Regions from separate parts of the Schinkia azotoformans genome, predicted to be linked through region 1. Evidence: riboswitches for the same ligand, from Rfam matches in the RefSeq annotation. Region 1 holds a riboswitch; each other region holds the start of a gene.
The links. Region 1 has a riboswitch for S-adenosylmethionine ahead of P9E47_RS10620 (O-acetylhomoserine aminocarboxypropyltransferase/cysteine synthase family protein). Riboswitches for the same ligand answer to the same signal wherever they lie in the genome.

Region 1 (5,233 bases):
GCATGTTTGAAAGTTTAGCATGGATAACCACTTTATGTCAATGTTAACTGTTTCCATCTATTAATCATATTTTACTATTTTGCAGCGTTAGTTAGGCTTGAAGTAACTCCTGTTGCTTTTTCAATTGCTTGCTCTAAATCTTCTAAAATATCGTCAATATTTTCAATACCAATTGATAGACGGATTAAGTCTTCAGAAACACCTGATTTTTTCAAGTCTTCTTCATTTAATTGTGAATGGGTAGTGCTTGCAGGATGAATAATTAAGCTCTTAGCATCGCCGACATTTGCTACGTGCGACCAAAGCTCTACGTTATTAATTAGGGTTCTTCCTGCCTCGCGTCCACCTTTAATTCCAAATACAACTACTGAACCAGCACCCTTTGGTAAGTATTTTGAAACATAAGCATGTGAAGGGTGATTTTCCAGTTCCGGATATAATACCCACTCAACAGCAGGATGGTTTTGTAAGTATCCCACTACTTTTCTAGTGTTTGCGATATGTTCTTTCATACGGACATGTAATGTCTCTAAACCTAAGCTTAGTTGGAATGCATTGAATGGACTTAATGCCGGACCAATGTCACGCAATAATTGAACCCTAGCTTTAATAATATAAGCAGCTGCACCAATAGCTTCAGCGTAAACTAGACCATGATAGCTTGGGTCCGGCTCGGTAAAGCCTGGGAACTTCGGTGAATTCCAATTAAATTTTCCTCCATCAATAATGACTCCGCCGAGTGTCGTACCATTTCCACCGATCCATTTTGTTGCTGAATGAACAACGATATCAGCTCCAAATTCGATTGGTCTTAAAAGGTATGGTGTTGCAAAAGTATTATCAACGATTAAAGGAATACCTGCCGCGTGGGCAATATTTGCCACTGCTTCGATGTCTAATACATATAAGCTAGGGTTTCCAATTGTTTCAGCGAAAATGGCTTTTGTTTTATCTGTAATCGCTGCTTTGAAGTTTTCTGGATCAGTTGGGTCAACTAGTTTCACAGTAATTCCGTATTTCGGTAATGTTTGAGCAAACAGATTGTAAGTTCCACCATAAAGATTGGATGCTGCAACAATCTCATCGCCAGCACCAGCAATATTTAGAATTGCTAATGTAATAGCTGAAGAACCACTTGCTACAGAAAGTGCTCCAACTCCGCCTTCTAATAGAGCAATTCTTTCCTCAAAAACAGTGCAAGTAGGGTTATGAATTCTTGTATATATGTAGCCAGGCTCAGATAAATTAAATAAATTAGCAGCATGATCTGCATCTTTAAATAAATATGCATTAGAAGGGTAGATAGCTGTTCCTTGTGCACGAGTCCCTTCATCTAATTGTAATCCACCATGAATTCCTAATGTTTCAATACGATATTTTTTTTGTCCACTCATTACAAACAACCCCTTTTTTATTTTTAATAATGTCTTGTTTAGGTAAATCAGAAAACCCCTCTTCGGATAAGAAGAGGGGTCTATAGTCAAACTCTCTACTTATCTTTCAGAGCAATATACTCTGTTGGAATTGGCACCGTGTTTTATAAAAAATCGGTTGCCGGGCTTCATAGGGCCAGTCCCTCCACCTCTCTGGATAAGAAAACTTATAAAATTTGTAATATTTGATTAACGTAATCCTATCACCGTTTTTAGGCTGTGTCAAATACTTTTTTAATCTTTTTAGGAAGTTTTTGCAAATGAACAACAATAGATTAGCGACTCCAATTTTAAAATGTTGCGGAACTTTCCTTTAACATTTATTTCCCCTCTTTTTTTTAGAACCTGTAGCCTTGTTCTGCCTTCTACAAGTTCTAATAGGCTCGAGACATCACCGCTAATGATTAACGACGGCCTCTCGGAATTTTTATAATCAAGCCAGACATCCTGTTTATTAATGAACATCGTAATCCCATTGTAGTCAGGTGAACAAAACTTTACTGATAAACTTTCATTTTCCAGTAAAGGCACAACATGAGAAGCATACTTTAGGCAACTAATAAAATCAAACAACGCTTTATTAAATTCCTTCTCTCCCATTTTTTCACACCCTATTCAACGCATTTTCCCCTCCTTTTACGTATTCTCTATGGACAGGAATTTCCCTTGAATATTAGTTCGACAATCACAAAGTTTTTAACATCAAAAAAAGACAAACTTTACTGTCGATAGTAATGTTTGTCTTTATTTACCGGGAAATATTGTCTAATTTTCCTTTTTGTCGCCATTATATTTATCTTTTTGCTTATCTCTATTATCATTATCTGTTGATTTTTTGTCGTCTTGTTTATCTTCTTTTTTATCTTTGATGGACCTTTGGTAATCTTCGTGTTTTCCAGAGTACTCCTTTTTGTTTTTTGATGAATGGTCATCGCGGGATTCTATTATTTTATTATAATATTTTTCATTTCTAGGAGGACTGTCTTTGTCTTCATCTTCAGTTCTATTTTTGTTCGCTTTCTCGTAGCCTCTATTATTTTCCTTTTCCTTTACCTTGCTTTTGCCGGGGGGCTCATTATTGAGATCACTTTCCTTGTTATGATCAGTGTTTTTATCAGCTTTGACAGGGACATTGTCTATGTTTCTATTGTTCTTTTTATCCTCAAATTTCCACTGTTTATTGCCAGCTTTTTGTTCATTTTTAGTTTCTTTATTCATTTTTTCTTGTTTATTATTTTTCTCTTCTTTATTATTTTTCTCTATTTTACTGTTCTTCTTTTCTATATCTTTTTGCTTTTTACCCTTGTCTAGTTTTTCATAGATTTGTGTGACTGATAACTCTTTCGTTTCCTCAATTGTTAAGGTCTCTTTAGATTCCTTGTAAATCACATACTTGCCTGTCGAAACCCCTAAGTCTTTCGCTTCTTTTCGTGTATTTTCGTCACCTTTTAATGTAGTGACGACTACTCCTCTTTGTTCAATTTCCTTTTTTATTACATTCACTTTCTCTTCGATTTCTACTTGGGCGTCCTTATTTATTGTTGTTGTTGTTAGTAGAACATCTTTATTTTCCGTTAAATATCCATCCGCTTTTGCTAGTTCAAGCGTGTCGTCAATGAATTTGGATAGAGGTCTATTGCGGTAGTCGTCAGCGATTTGATCGACGATTATTTTTCCATCATTATTAATTGGAATGACCTCAACAACATTCAACTTTTCATTAACTCCAACTTCGATGCTTGGGTTAATGTCTAATCCTACATAGGCTGCTACTGCTAAATTACTATTCTGTAAAAACGGATATTGAGTGAAGAATAAAACAAGAACGGCTGCGACTGCTACGATCGTTGAAATCCGTTTTGTATTGGAGTTGAAATATATTTTAGATACTGGGATATCAATTTCCGAGCCAATTTCAACATGTTGCCCTTTCTTTAGAGAGACTGTTTCGAAAGCACCTTCTTTTGTTAAAACAATCGCTTTTTTATTTTTTATCTCCATAACAATTCCTTGATTCATTAGTGTGAGTCCCCCCCCTACTCAGGTGCAATATATGATTTTAGTGCATTAAACTCTCCAATATAGATTAAAGCGATAGCAATAATATACTTTCGATTCCGTTCAATCGTTTTTCGGCTGCACGAGACCCGTTCTTCGAGCTCCTTAATCGGCAACCGCTTTTTTTCTACTAATGCACCCCGTAGTCCGACATCATCGGCAATCGTTTTAGCAACAATTTTGGCGTTTTCCCTTGCATCAATATGTTTCGGGCATTCGCTGCTTAGCACCTCAAAGGTGATTCCATAACTAAACAGCAGCTGTTGATAATCTTTTATTTCCTCTACCCTCTTTTTACGTTCTTCTTCCATGACGTATTTTTCTAAAGAGGTTTTTCGTTCTATATAATTTTCCTGAATATTACCTTCCTCGTCCTCTTCATCTGAAAAAAGGATATGATTATGTCTGCTTTCTTTACGAATATGATCGATTATCCTTCTATTAATGACGATACTTGCAAAGGATAGAAATTTACCGCCTTGCTCTTGATTAAACTGGTCAATGGCCTCATTCAGAGCAAGTAAACCGATACTATATTCGTCCATGGATTCGGAAATATATCGTTTGCACGCTTTAGATACGACTTTTTTCACAAATGGCTTGTATTGCTCAAGAAGATTGTGACGTATCCGCTCATCTCCGCTTTGTGCTTTTAAAACCAGATTTTCAATTTCCCCATCTGATTTTGAAAGCTTATTTTTGAACCATGATTTTATACGTAAAGGCCTCATGTTTCCACCTCGATCCCTATATACATTCGAATGCTCTTTTTATTTTTTGGGTATACTCGAATTTTTCCCGCTTCACTCTTTATAACATAAATTAAGGTGCCCTGGGACCAAAACTTTTTTCCACAAACACGAAAAAGCCCTTCACCACTCGTATGAAGGACACAAAATTATAAGTAGCTATTCACAATATCATAGACGTACGTTACGGACTTAAACGCATATATTTTTTCGACAATCTGACTATCCTCCCATATTGTTAAACAAGGGACACTTTCGATTTCGTACTCGGCGGCAATAGCTGGAAAATAGTTCAGGTTGCATTTATTAATTTGTAAAGATGAGATGGTTTCGTTCACGACTTCAAGCATTTTACTTGCTAATTGGCACGTGCCGCACATCGGTGTATAAAAATAAATGAATTGCACTCCATCCATTGTCAAAAATTGTTGCCATTGTTCAGGTTTAACCTCATTCATTTTTACTAAGCCTCATTTAATTAGAAATTTTGGATCTACATTTATGTTTTTGCTAAGCAAAGCTGTTGCCAGCTGGTATTCAGGGGTGGTCGCTACCTCACGATATACTTTATCAATATAGATATGATTTGCATTTGGAAGCTCTCTTTTTAGTTGTTTTCTTAGTTTTTCCCCGGCATAATCAGCATCGGCTAATATATAGACATCTTTATTATCGAGGTCAAATTCGTCAACGAGCTCTTCAATTTTCTGGGCGCTTACCGTTCCATTTGTACAAATAATTTCAACTGAATCACGGATCAATGGCTCGATTTTTTTCTTATCTGATTTTCCTTCAACTATGATTACTTTCTCTGAATCCATTTGTTCCAATGCGCTCTCCACCTTAGTTTGTCGGTAAATATTTCTCCATATTATATTCTATTTTTATTATAAGTTTATTATTTAAAAATGAAAAATAAGCTGACTCCGAAACTAGGGGTCAGCCTATTACTTTAAAATACTTTATTTTTTTAACGGAACTTTATGTCCACCG
Region 2 (5,233 bases), 150 kb from region 1:
TTTTTAATTATTAGATAATTATACAATGATTTTTTGTGTATTCCAATGATTAGTTGCCATTCTTATTGTAGTAATTTTTTTTCTCAAAATTACTTGACGTGATTTGATAAATATATTATATTTAGTTACATAAAGTAAGTTAATAAAAAAATAAACAATGAACTTTAGGAGGACGAATAATATGTCAACATTTACATTAGATAAAGTACACAGTGGGATCGGATTTCAAGTGAAACACATGATGGTTTCCAAGGCAAAAGGTGAATTCAAAAACTTCGATGTTGCTGTTGAAGGTGATATTGATAATCTTGAAGGTTTAAAAATAACTGCAACAATTGATGCCGCATCGATCAGTACAAATAATGATGACCGTGATGGACACCTACGTTCAGCAGATTTCTTCGACGTAGAAAAATACCAAACTATCAAAATCGAAGGTCAATCGATTAAAAAAATCTCTGATGAAGAATATGAATTAACAGCATTAGTTACAATTAAAGATGTAACAAATACAGAAAAGTTTACAGTAGAATTTAGCGGTGTTTCTAAAAATCCAATGGATGGCAGCACTGTAACAGGATTCGATGTGGAAGGAAAAATCAACCGTGAAAATTACGGTTTAACTTGGAACGCAGCGCTTGAAACTGGTGGCTTCCTAGTTGGTAAAGATGTAAAATTATCTGCAAACTTTGAGTTTGTAGTAGCATAATGTATGCAAGCAAAAGCATGGCCTATTCTTGGGCTATGCCTTTTTCTTTATTATTTAAAAAATTTAAATAATTCATTGACAATTGGATTACTTGGTTTTATTATAGACATTAATTACTAATCAATATAATAATTTCTTATCAAGAGCGACTGAGGGAACAGGCCCATAGAAGTCCAGCAACCTCCATAATGGAACGGTGCTAAATCCTGCAGAATGATTTCATTCTGAAAGATAAGGTGAAAATTGACATTGTCAGGTTAACCCTCTTTCAAAATGAACGAGGGTTTTTTACATGTAAAAAAGATTGGGGAGGAGAGGGTTTCATTGTCTTTAAACACACGAATTGATCACCAAGTTCTTGAGAAAATTATTTATGCATTAGAAGGCTTAGAATTTGGAACGGTTCAAATAACAGTTCATGATTCACAGGTGACACAAATTGAAAAGAATGAAAAACACCGGTTTCAATTACAACAAAAAAAAGCAAAGACTCCTAGAACAAATGAAAGTTAAAAGTAAGACTCTAACAAAATTATATTTTTGCCGATCGGACCACCGAAGGCTCCTTTAGTTTTTAGGTGCAACTATGTACTAAAACTTTAGGGGCTTTTTTATTTTGTTAAAAGCCCTAAATTATCAAAGATTGGAGTGGGGAATTTGATCGAAGTTCACAACCTTGTGAAAAGTTATCATTCAAAAAAAGGAATTGTAGTGGGGGTGGATCATGTATCTCTGAAAATAGCAAAAGGAGAGATTTTTGGGATTATTGGGTATAGTGGAGCAGGAAAAAGTTCACTTTTACGGTGTTTAAATTTATTAGAAAAGCCGACTTCTGGAGAAGTATATGTTGATCAAGTTGAACTTACTTCCTTAAATAAAGTAGAGCTTAGGAAAGCGCGTCTGAAGATTGGCATGATATTTCAACATTTTTACTTAGTAAGTTCGAAGACTGTTTTTGAGAATGTTGCTTTCGCATTAAAGGCAGCAAGGAAATCTAAAGCTGAAATTCAAGACCGTGTCCTTGGGCTTTTAGAGATAGTGGGACTTGAAGATAAAAAAGATAGCTTTCCCTCGCAATTAAGCGGCGGACAGAAACAGCGGGTAGCCATTGCAAGGGCGTTAGCGAATGAACCAAATGTACTTCTATGTGATGAAGCAACATCGGCATTGGATCCTACAACGACTAAAGCAATCCTTAAGCTACTAAAAAAGATTAATGAGGATCTCGGTTTAACCATTGTTCTGATCACTCATGAAATGGAAGTTGTTAAAGAAATTTGTGACAAAGTTGCGGTTATGCAGTCAGGAAAAGTGATCGAGGAAGGTACGGTGTATGAAGTTTTTGCTAATCCTAAGGAAGATTTAACAAAAGAATTTATTAATACAATTTTACATTTCGGATTACCTGATCGGCTAATCGCAAATAAAAAAGGAAAAATTGTAAAAATTGTTTTCAAAGGAGAGGTAGCAGAGGAGTCGATTGTATCAGATATGCTTCAGACTTTTAATATTAAAGGAAATATACTTCACGGAAAAATTGAATACATCAAGGAAGTGCCACTCGGTATTTTTATTATGGAAGTAATAGGCGAATCAATTGAAATTGAACGTGCTCTTAGCTTCATTAAACAACGGGTTGAAGTATTGGAGGTGTTCGATGATGCTGCTTGATTCCTTGATAAACCTATTACCTGACTTGAATAAAGCATTTTTTCAAACGATCTATATGGTTTTCATTTCTTTAACGATTGCGATTGTAGGAGGTTTGCCATTAGGACTGGTATTATTCGTGACTGATAAAGGATTATTTTTAGAAAATATTCGCGTTCAATCCATTGTTGGGATCATCGTTAACATTGTGCGCTCAATCCCTTATATTATTTTGCTAGTGGCATTGCTCCCATTAACAAAGTTGATTACAGGGACAACAATCGGGCCAACAGCAGCCTCCGTTTCTTTATCTGTTGCAGCAATTCCGTTTTTTGCAAGAATCGTCGAGGCATCACTACGTGAAATTGACAAAGGGGTCATTGAAGCAGCCGTGGCAGTTGGTGCAACACCATGGATGATTATTAAGGATGTACTATTGCCTGAAGCAAAGCCAAGTGTTATTCAAGGGTTGACCCTTACAACGATTAGTTTAGTTGGATATTCTGCGATGGCCGGTATCGTTGGCGGCGGTGGTATCGGTGATTTAGCGATCCGCTTTGGATATTATCGCTATGATAATACTGTAATGTTTACGACAATCATTATTTTGATCGTCCTAGTGCAGTTTATACAATTCGGTGGAGATAAAATTGCCCGTTTTGTAGATAAACGCTAATGAGATTAAACCAAGTACTTAAATATAAAAACTATGAATAATGAAGGAGAGTATATGATGAAGAAATTTAAAAAAGTTGTTTTACCAATATTATTATTTGTTTTGCTAGTAGGTATTTTAACAGGCTGCGGACAAAGTGGAAAGACAAGTCAAGCGGCCACGAGCGAAGGTTCTAAGGAAATTAAAGAACTTAAAATCGGGGCAACTGTTGGACCATATAGCGATATGGTTTCAAAGGCAATTAAACCAATCCTTGAACAAAAGGGCTATAAAGTAGAAGTCATTGAGTTTAGCGACTACATTCAACCCAATATTGCGCTTGGAAATGGTTCATTGAACGCCAATCTTTATCAACACAAAATTTATATGGAAACATTTGCAAAAGACAATAATCTAGAACTTTCTATTGTGTCACCTGTTCCTACTGTTCCAATGGGGATTTATTCGCATAAATATCAATCTATTGATGAGGTTAAGGAAGGCAGCTCTGTAGCAATACCGAATGATCCAACGAATCTTGCTAGGGCGCTATTAATCTTACAGGATGTCGGTCTAATCAAATTTGATCAAAATGCTAACCCACTTACTGTTTCTGAAAAAGATATTATTGAAAATCCGAAGAATTTAGTTTTCCAACCGATTGAAGCAGCCCAATTACCAAGGTCTTTGGAGAGTACGGATTTATCCGCCATCAACGGTAACTTTGCTTTAGCAGCAGGTTTAAGCTTACAAGATGCCCTTCAATTAGAGAACATACCTGCTGATTATTTGAATAACGTTGTTGTAAATACAAAAGATTTAGAGGCTGCATTTACAAAAGATATCCTGGAAGCAGTGGAATCAGCGGAATTTGAAAAAGTAATTGATGAACAATTCCAAGGCTATAGTAAACCGGATTGGATGAAAAATCGTTAAATAGGAGGAATCAATTATTATGTCAAAGATACACCTTCGGACAGAGGATCGGATTGCGTTTATCACCATTGATGCACCACCGGTGAATGCGTTGAATGAAGAGGTTTTACATCAGTTATCTATAACTTTAGATGACATCATTAATAGTGAAATAGATGTTGTTATTATATCTGGAGCTGGAGACAAAGCTTTTGTCGCTGGAGCCGACATTCGCGAATTTTCAACTCTGAACAAAGAGACTGGTGAAGAATTATGCAAACGGGGGCAGAGCATTTTTACTAAAATCGAAAGATTGCCGCAGCCCGTCATTGCTGCTATTGATGGCTTTGCATTAGGAGGCGGATTTGAGCTTGCGCTGGCCTGTGATTTCAGAATAGCTTCAAGTAGATCAACCTTTGGATTTCCAGAAGTTAAACTGGGGATACTTCCCGGCTACGGCGGAACACAGAGACTAGCAAGACTAATAGGCATTGGGAAAGCGAAACAGATTATTTTCTCCGGTGAATTTTTCGCGGCTGAAGAGGCTTTTAAATTTGGTCTGGTGGAAGAAATAACTGATGAATCTCCACTTGTAAAAGCAAAAGAGTGGGCAGAAAAAATTAAGCAACGAGGGTCGATAGCGGTTGAGTTTGCGAAAAAAGTAATCAATATCGGCATTGATTTGCCATTAGCGGAAGGGCTTGAATTAGAGGCTCGATTTTTTGGTGAATTATGTGAAACTACGGATAAAAATGAAGGGGTCACAGCCTTTCTTGAAAAAAGACAACCAAAATTTTTGAAACGATAGGAGAAATGGAAATGCCAAAAATAGTTGCCGTAATCGGATTTGGAACAATGGGTTCAGGAATTGCCCAAACTTTTGTAGAAGCTGGCTATCAAGTTATTGCAGTGGAAAAGGAGGAGACGCTGTTTACGCGGGGGCTAAAACAAATTCAAAGAAACTGGGAACGGTCGATTGAGAAGGGAAGGCTAACTACAGAAAAGAAAACTCAATTGGAACAGCTGCTAACTGTAACAACAGATTGGAATCGTATCGCAGATGCAGAATTTCTTATTGAAGCGATCAGTGAAAATATTGACTTAAAAAAAGAAGTTTTCAAGGAAATCAGTCAAGTAGTTAGTGAGAATGCCATTATTGCAAGTAATACTTCAGGTTTGAGTATTACGGAAGTAGCGAGCGTCGTTCCTAATCCTTCAAGAGTAATTGGTTGCCACTTTTTTAATCCAGTTCCTGTTATGAAGCTTGTCGAGTTGATCCGTGGGTATGATACGAGCGAACAGAC
Region 3 (5,233 bases), 150 kb from region 1:
TACCATTCACATATTTGGTTGTATACGATTGAACAGGATTTTTTTTGGATTTAAAACGTGGTTCATTATTTTGTTTTTTATAGTATCTTGTATAGGCATCGTGAACAATTTCAACGGACTTTTGAAGAGCAATACTATCTACTTCTTTTAAAAAGGGGTAATGTTCCTTTAAATTAGGGAGGGCTTTTATAGATTTATGCTTATTGAAACATTCACCCTTCCAATTATTCTTAAGAAGCTGACCGTTCTGAACCATTTCATTCACGATATACCAGTATGCATCTTTCTGTTTTTGTCTTCCCACAAAGTAATTATAGATGAAACGACTGCAACCGATGGTTTTAGCAATTAAGATTTCTTGTTCTTTGGTAGGATAGATCCTAAATTTGTATGCTTTCTTTACGATCATTTTCTACTCACCTCACTTTCCGGTTTTTGAATGCATTTAGGACGACAACTTACGCACCATGCCCACATTCCATTACTGTATTTTTGTCAAACGTACGTTCTTGTTGCCTTGAATATAGTATAACATATGTCGGAGATTTATACGAGTGCACACTGTTATAGATAATAAAAATTTGGACAATAACCGGCGTTCCTCTTACAAACGAAACGTAAACTTGGGCAAAACGATGGATAACAGGAATCTTATTAATCCTCGTTAAAGCAAGTAAAAATCATTCATAATACCAATAAGTTTAGTCGGGTTAGGAAGATATTAGCATCCTTATAATTTTAATGTCAACCACTTTTAGCGAAATACTTTTACAGTTGCAACTGTTCCCACTCATTTTCCTCTTGTAATCTATTTTAAAGTATAATAAAATGAAAATTATTCCAATCATTTAATAATTACATATTTTTCTTATCAAGAGAGACTGAGGGATTGGCCCAATGAAGTCTCAGCAACCGGCCTTTAAGAAGAAACGGTGCTAATTCCATAGGCGATAAGCGCCTAGAAGATGAGAAGATTGTTTTCGTTTTTTAGGAGCCTTCTTCTTATTAGAGGGCTCTTATTTTTTGCCCTTGATTTAAAAATGAATGTAAACGAAAGGGATGAAAAGCATGTCAACAAATAGATTAGAAACAAAGTTAGTTCAATTAGGGAATAAAACGGATCACAAAACAGGAGCCGTCAATCCACCTATATATTTATCAACGGCCTATGGGCATAGTGGACTTAGAAAATCTACAGGATATGACTATATTCGTACCAAAAACCCTACTCGGACAATTTTGGAGGAAGGAATTGCAGACTTGGAGTCAGGGGACCGTGGTTTTGCCTGTAGCTCCGGGATGGCAGCGATCCAATTAGTTCTGTCTCTTTTCAGGAGTGGGGATGAACTACTAGTTTCTGAGGATATTTATGGTGGTACCTACCGCTTGCTTAAAAATTTTTCAGATGCCTATGACATTCATACGACATATACAAGCTTTAGTGATATACACAAAACAGAAAAGCTGATCACTTCAAATACAAAAGCTATTTTTATAGAGACCCCAACGAATCCATTAATGCAAGAAATTGATATCGAGCAGTATGTATTACTTACTCAAAAATATAACTTATTACTTATCGTAGATAACACTTTTTATACACCCTATTTTCAGCAACCGCTTGAATTAGGAGCGGATATCGTTATTCATAGTGCAACCAAGTATATTGGTGGACATAATGACGTGCTTGCTGGCTTGGTTGTTGCTAAAGGAGACAACATTTGCGAAAGATTGGCTTTTCATCATAATGCAGCTGGAGCAGTATTATCACCTTTTGATTCCTGGCTATTAATCAGAGGATTAAAAACACTACATTTACGAATGAAACAACATGATGAAAATGCTAGAAAAATAGCGGACTACTTAAAAACTGAAGAGAAGGTTCTTGACGTTTTATATCCTGGTAAAGGCGGTATGCTGTCATTTCGATTAAGGGAAAGTATATGGGTTGAACCATTTTTAGAAAATCTCAAGTTGATTACGTTTGCCGAAAGTCTGGGAGGTGTTGAAAGCTTTATTACATATCCTGCCACCCAGACACATGCAGACATCCCTGAAGAAGAACGAAACGAGCGCGGTGTATGCAATCGATTATTACGTTTTTCCGTTGGTATTGAAGATGCGGAAGATTTAATTTCAGACCTGAAACAAGTATTTTCTAAATTGCAAAAGGAGGATAACGACCTATGAGCATATACAAAGACAAGCTAGAAACTAAATTAATTCATGCATCATCAAATCCAGATATTGAACAGAAAACAGGTGCAGTAAACGTTCCGATTTATCTATCGTCCACTTTTCACCAAGCAAGTTTTGACGATTTCGGTCCATTCGATTATAGCCGCTCCGGTAATCCGACCAGGGAAGCGCTGGAACAGAAAATTACTGAATTAGAAGGTGGTGTGAGAGGATTAGCTTTTGCTTCCGGAATGGCAGCTATCTCTTCAGCCTTCATGCTGCTTTCTGCAGGTGACCATGTAGTAATCTCAGAAGATGTTTACGGTGGCACTTATCGTTTTGTAACCAAAGTATTAACTCAATTTAAGATTGACCATACATTTGTTAATATGACTGACCTTAACGCAATATCCAATGCAATTCAACCGAATACGAAGGTCATTTACATCGAAACACCTTCTAATCCGTGTTTAAACATTACAGACATTGAAGCAGTCGTAGAAATTGCAAAAGAGCATAACTGCTTAACTTTTCTCGATAACACCTTTATGACACCACTTTGCCAAAACCCACTCCAATTGGGTGTAGATGTGGTGCTCCATAGTGCTACAAAGTTTTTATCGGGCCATAGTGATATTATTGCTGGGTTAGCGATTACAAAGAACGAAGAACTAGGTAAAAGACTAGCTTTTATCCAAAACTCCTTTGGTGCTATTTTAGGCGCACAAGATTCTTATCTATTAATCCAAGGAATGAAAACATTAGGAACACGCTTAAAACAGTCATCGGAATCAGCTCAGCATATAGCCACATACCTCCATCATCATCAATTGATCGAGGAAGTGTATTATCCAGGCTTATCATTTCATCCCGGCCATGACATCCATGTTAAACAGTCTCATGGGTTCGGTGCTGTTTTATCTTTCAGGTTACCAAATAAAGAAATAGCGAAAGCATTTATCGAACATGTTCGAATACCTGTTTTTGCTGTTAGCCTCGGGGCTGTCGAGTCCATACTTTCTTATCCAGCTACCATGTCACATGCTGCAATGTCAAAAGAGGAAAGAGAAAAAAGAGGAATTACCGATGGCTTGTTAAGACTTTCTGTTGGACTAGAGCATGTTGACGATTTAATTGCTGATTTTGAGCAGGCACTGCAGGCTGCTTCGCAAAAAGCAAAAGCCCAATCTCTCTAAGGGAGGTGGGCTTCTTTCGTTCTGTTCTAATATTGAAATTAGTCGTCATGCGTTTGAAATTCAATTTTTTTAATATCTTCGATTGCATGTTCGAGCAAGGTTAATAAGTCTGGTTCATTTAAGGTTTCGAATTTTGCTTTAAATTCTTGATAAATTTTTTCTGTGGCTGCTTCGAATTCTTTTCGATTCGTAACATCGTTTTTAACTTCCATCATAATAAGCGTCAGCAGTTTATTTCGTACATTTGTATAATTATCTAATTGTGTTCCAGCGCCGTCTGTTTGGACAGCGGTTGTTAGTTTTTTGCCTGTCTCTGAATTTATATATGTTACTCTTTTTTCATTCACACTTTCTTCCATTGTTCGACCTCATTTCTACTTTTTCTTAATTATACAAATCTTTAACCAATTTCGAAAGTGAAAACGTTTTTATCCCTTATTAGATAAAAAAAATGGAATATACTAAATAAGAGTTGGCATTTCCACCATTGTGCATTAAAATAACCTTTGGTTTATAAATATAAAGTGGAAAGGTGAATGCATTGCAACAGGTTACAGCTAGAGAAAGTAAGAAATATACAACAAATGAAATCTTGAAATTCCTTATTCCTTCATTAATGGGAATTTTCCTATTTATTATTCCTATTAGATACAATGGTGAAATGACGATCCCGATTGCCATTTTATCCGGGTCTATTCAAAGCCTTTTAGGCACCTACCTGCCCGTGATTATGATGGTGATTATTGAATTAACATCAATCGGAACGATTATTGCAAAACTGTTCAAGCCCACCTTTCTTGCGAGGCACCCTTTTTTCAAAAATCTATTTGATGTACCAGTCGTTTGGGCCATTACTAGAGTAATGGGCGGCATCTTTGCCTTTTTGGTTTACTTTCAAATGGGCCCACAGTTTATTTGGTCGGAAAATACAGGCGGTTTGCTGTTAAACGATTTGCTTCCTATATTATTTTCTGTATTTTTATTTGCAGGGTTATTTTTGCCCTTGCTTTTAGATTTTGGACTGCTTGAATTTTTCGGGGCCCTTTTTACAAAAGTGATGCGGCCGATTTTTAAGCTGCCGGGAAGATCTTCAATTGACTGTATTGCCTCCTGGCTCGGTGATGGGACGATTGGGGTACTTTTAACAAGTAAACAGTATGAGGATGGCTTTTATACGAAAAGGGAAGCCGCCATCATTGGGACAACCTTTTCTGTTGTTTCAATAACATTTTGTTTAGTCGTTATTTCACAGGTTAACCTCGGGTCTATGTTTGTACCTTTTTATGCTACGGTTACGTTATCTGGATTAGTTGCGGCATTTATTTGTCCGCGCATTCCCCCGCTTTCTCGGAAACCGGATACGTTTTATTTGGACAAGGAAAATGAAGGATCAGAGGTAATCCCTAAAGGCTACACACCTTTTAATTGGGGGTTGAAGCTTGCAGTGGATCGCGCAGAAGATAATCAAGGTTTTATCGGCTTTATAAAAGAAGGACTAAAAAATATTCTTGATATGTGGATGGGGGTTGCCCCGATTGTGATGGCGTTCGGTTCTCTTGCCCTAATCTTAGCGGAATATACACCGATTTTTCAATGGACCGGGATGCCGTTTATCCCATTGCTTGAGTTAATGCAGGTTCCAGAAGCAAAAGCCGCTGCAGAAACTTTGGTTGTTGGTTTCGCCGATATGTTTCTTCCATCTGTTATCGGCTCTGGAATCGAAAGTGATATGACAAGATTCATTGTGGCCTGTACTTCAGTTACCCAGTTGATCTATATGTCTGAAGTAGGTGGACTGTTGCTTGGATCTAAAATTCCGGTTACGTTCCTGGACTTATTCGTCATTTTTCTAGAAAGAA

Region 2: another riboswitch for S-adenosylmethionine. It lies ahead of P9E47_RS09865 (YezD family protein); the one in region 1 lies ahead of P9E47_RS10620 (O-acetylhomoserine aminocarboxypropyltransferase/cysteine synthase family protein).
Region 3: another riboswitch for S-adenosylmethionine. It lies ahead of P9E47_RS09890 (methionine biosynthesis PLP-dependent protein); the one in region 1 lies ahead of P9E47_RS10620 (O-acetylhomoserine aminocarboxypropyltransferase/cysteine synthase family protein).

What each region holds. Positions count from the first base shown of each region.
Region 1 is NZ_JARSMD010000017.1:166,668-171,900, forward strand. It holds gene P9E47_RS10620 (O-acetylhomoserine aminocarboxypropyltransferase/cysteine synthase family protein) at 75-1,394, opposite strand; SAM riboswitch class I at 1,491-1,597, opposite strand; gene P9E47_RS10625 (hypothetical protein) at 1,677-2,033, opposite strand; gene P9E47_RS10630 (anti-sigma factor domain-containing protein) at 2,199-3,452, opposite strand; gene sigI (RNA polymerase sigma-I factor) at 3,470-4,222, opposite strand; gene P9E47_RS10640 (thioredoxin family protein) at 4,390-4,698, opposite strand; gene P9E47_RS10645 (toprim domain-containing protein) at 4,711-5,061, opposite strand; gene P9E47_RS10650 (FAD-dependent monooxygenase) at 5,203-5,233, opposite strand, start outside.
Region 2 is NZ_JARSMD010000017.1:13,954-19,186, reverse strand. It holds gene P9E47_RS09870 (YceI family protein) at 182-709, shown strand; SAM riboswitch class I at 843-947, shown strand; gene P9E47_RS09865 (YezD family protein) at 1,034-1,222, shown strand; gene P9E47_RS09860 (methionine ABC transporter ATP-binding protein) at 1,367-2,380, shown strand; gene P9E47_RS09855 (methionine ABC transporter permease) at 2,370-3,035, shown strand; gene P9E47_RS09850 (MetQ/NlpA family ABC transporter substrate-binding protein) at 3,093-3,950, shown strand; gene P9E47_RS09845 (enoyl-CoA hydratase/isomerase family protein) at 3,970-4,737, shown strand; gene P9E47_RS09840 (3-hydroxyacyl-CoA dehydrogenase NAD-binding domain-containing protein) at 4,749-5,233, shown strand, end outside.
Region 3 is NZ_JARSMD010000017.1:21,470-26,702, forward strand. It holds gene tnpB (IS200/IS605 family element RNA-guided endonuclease TnpB) at 1-409, opposite strand, end outside; SAM riboswitch class I at 866-972, shown strand; gene P9E47_RS09890 (methionine biosynthesis PLP-dependent protein) at 1,069-2,190, shown strand; gene metC (cystathionine beta-lyase) at 2,187-3,374, shown strand; gene P9E47_RS09900 (hypothetical protein) at 3,413-3,733, opposite strand; gene P9E47_RS09905 (YjiH family protein) at 3,991-5,233, shown strand, end outside.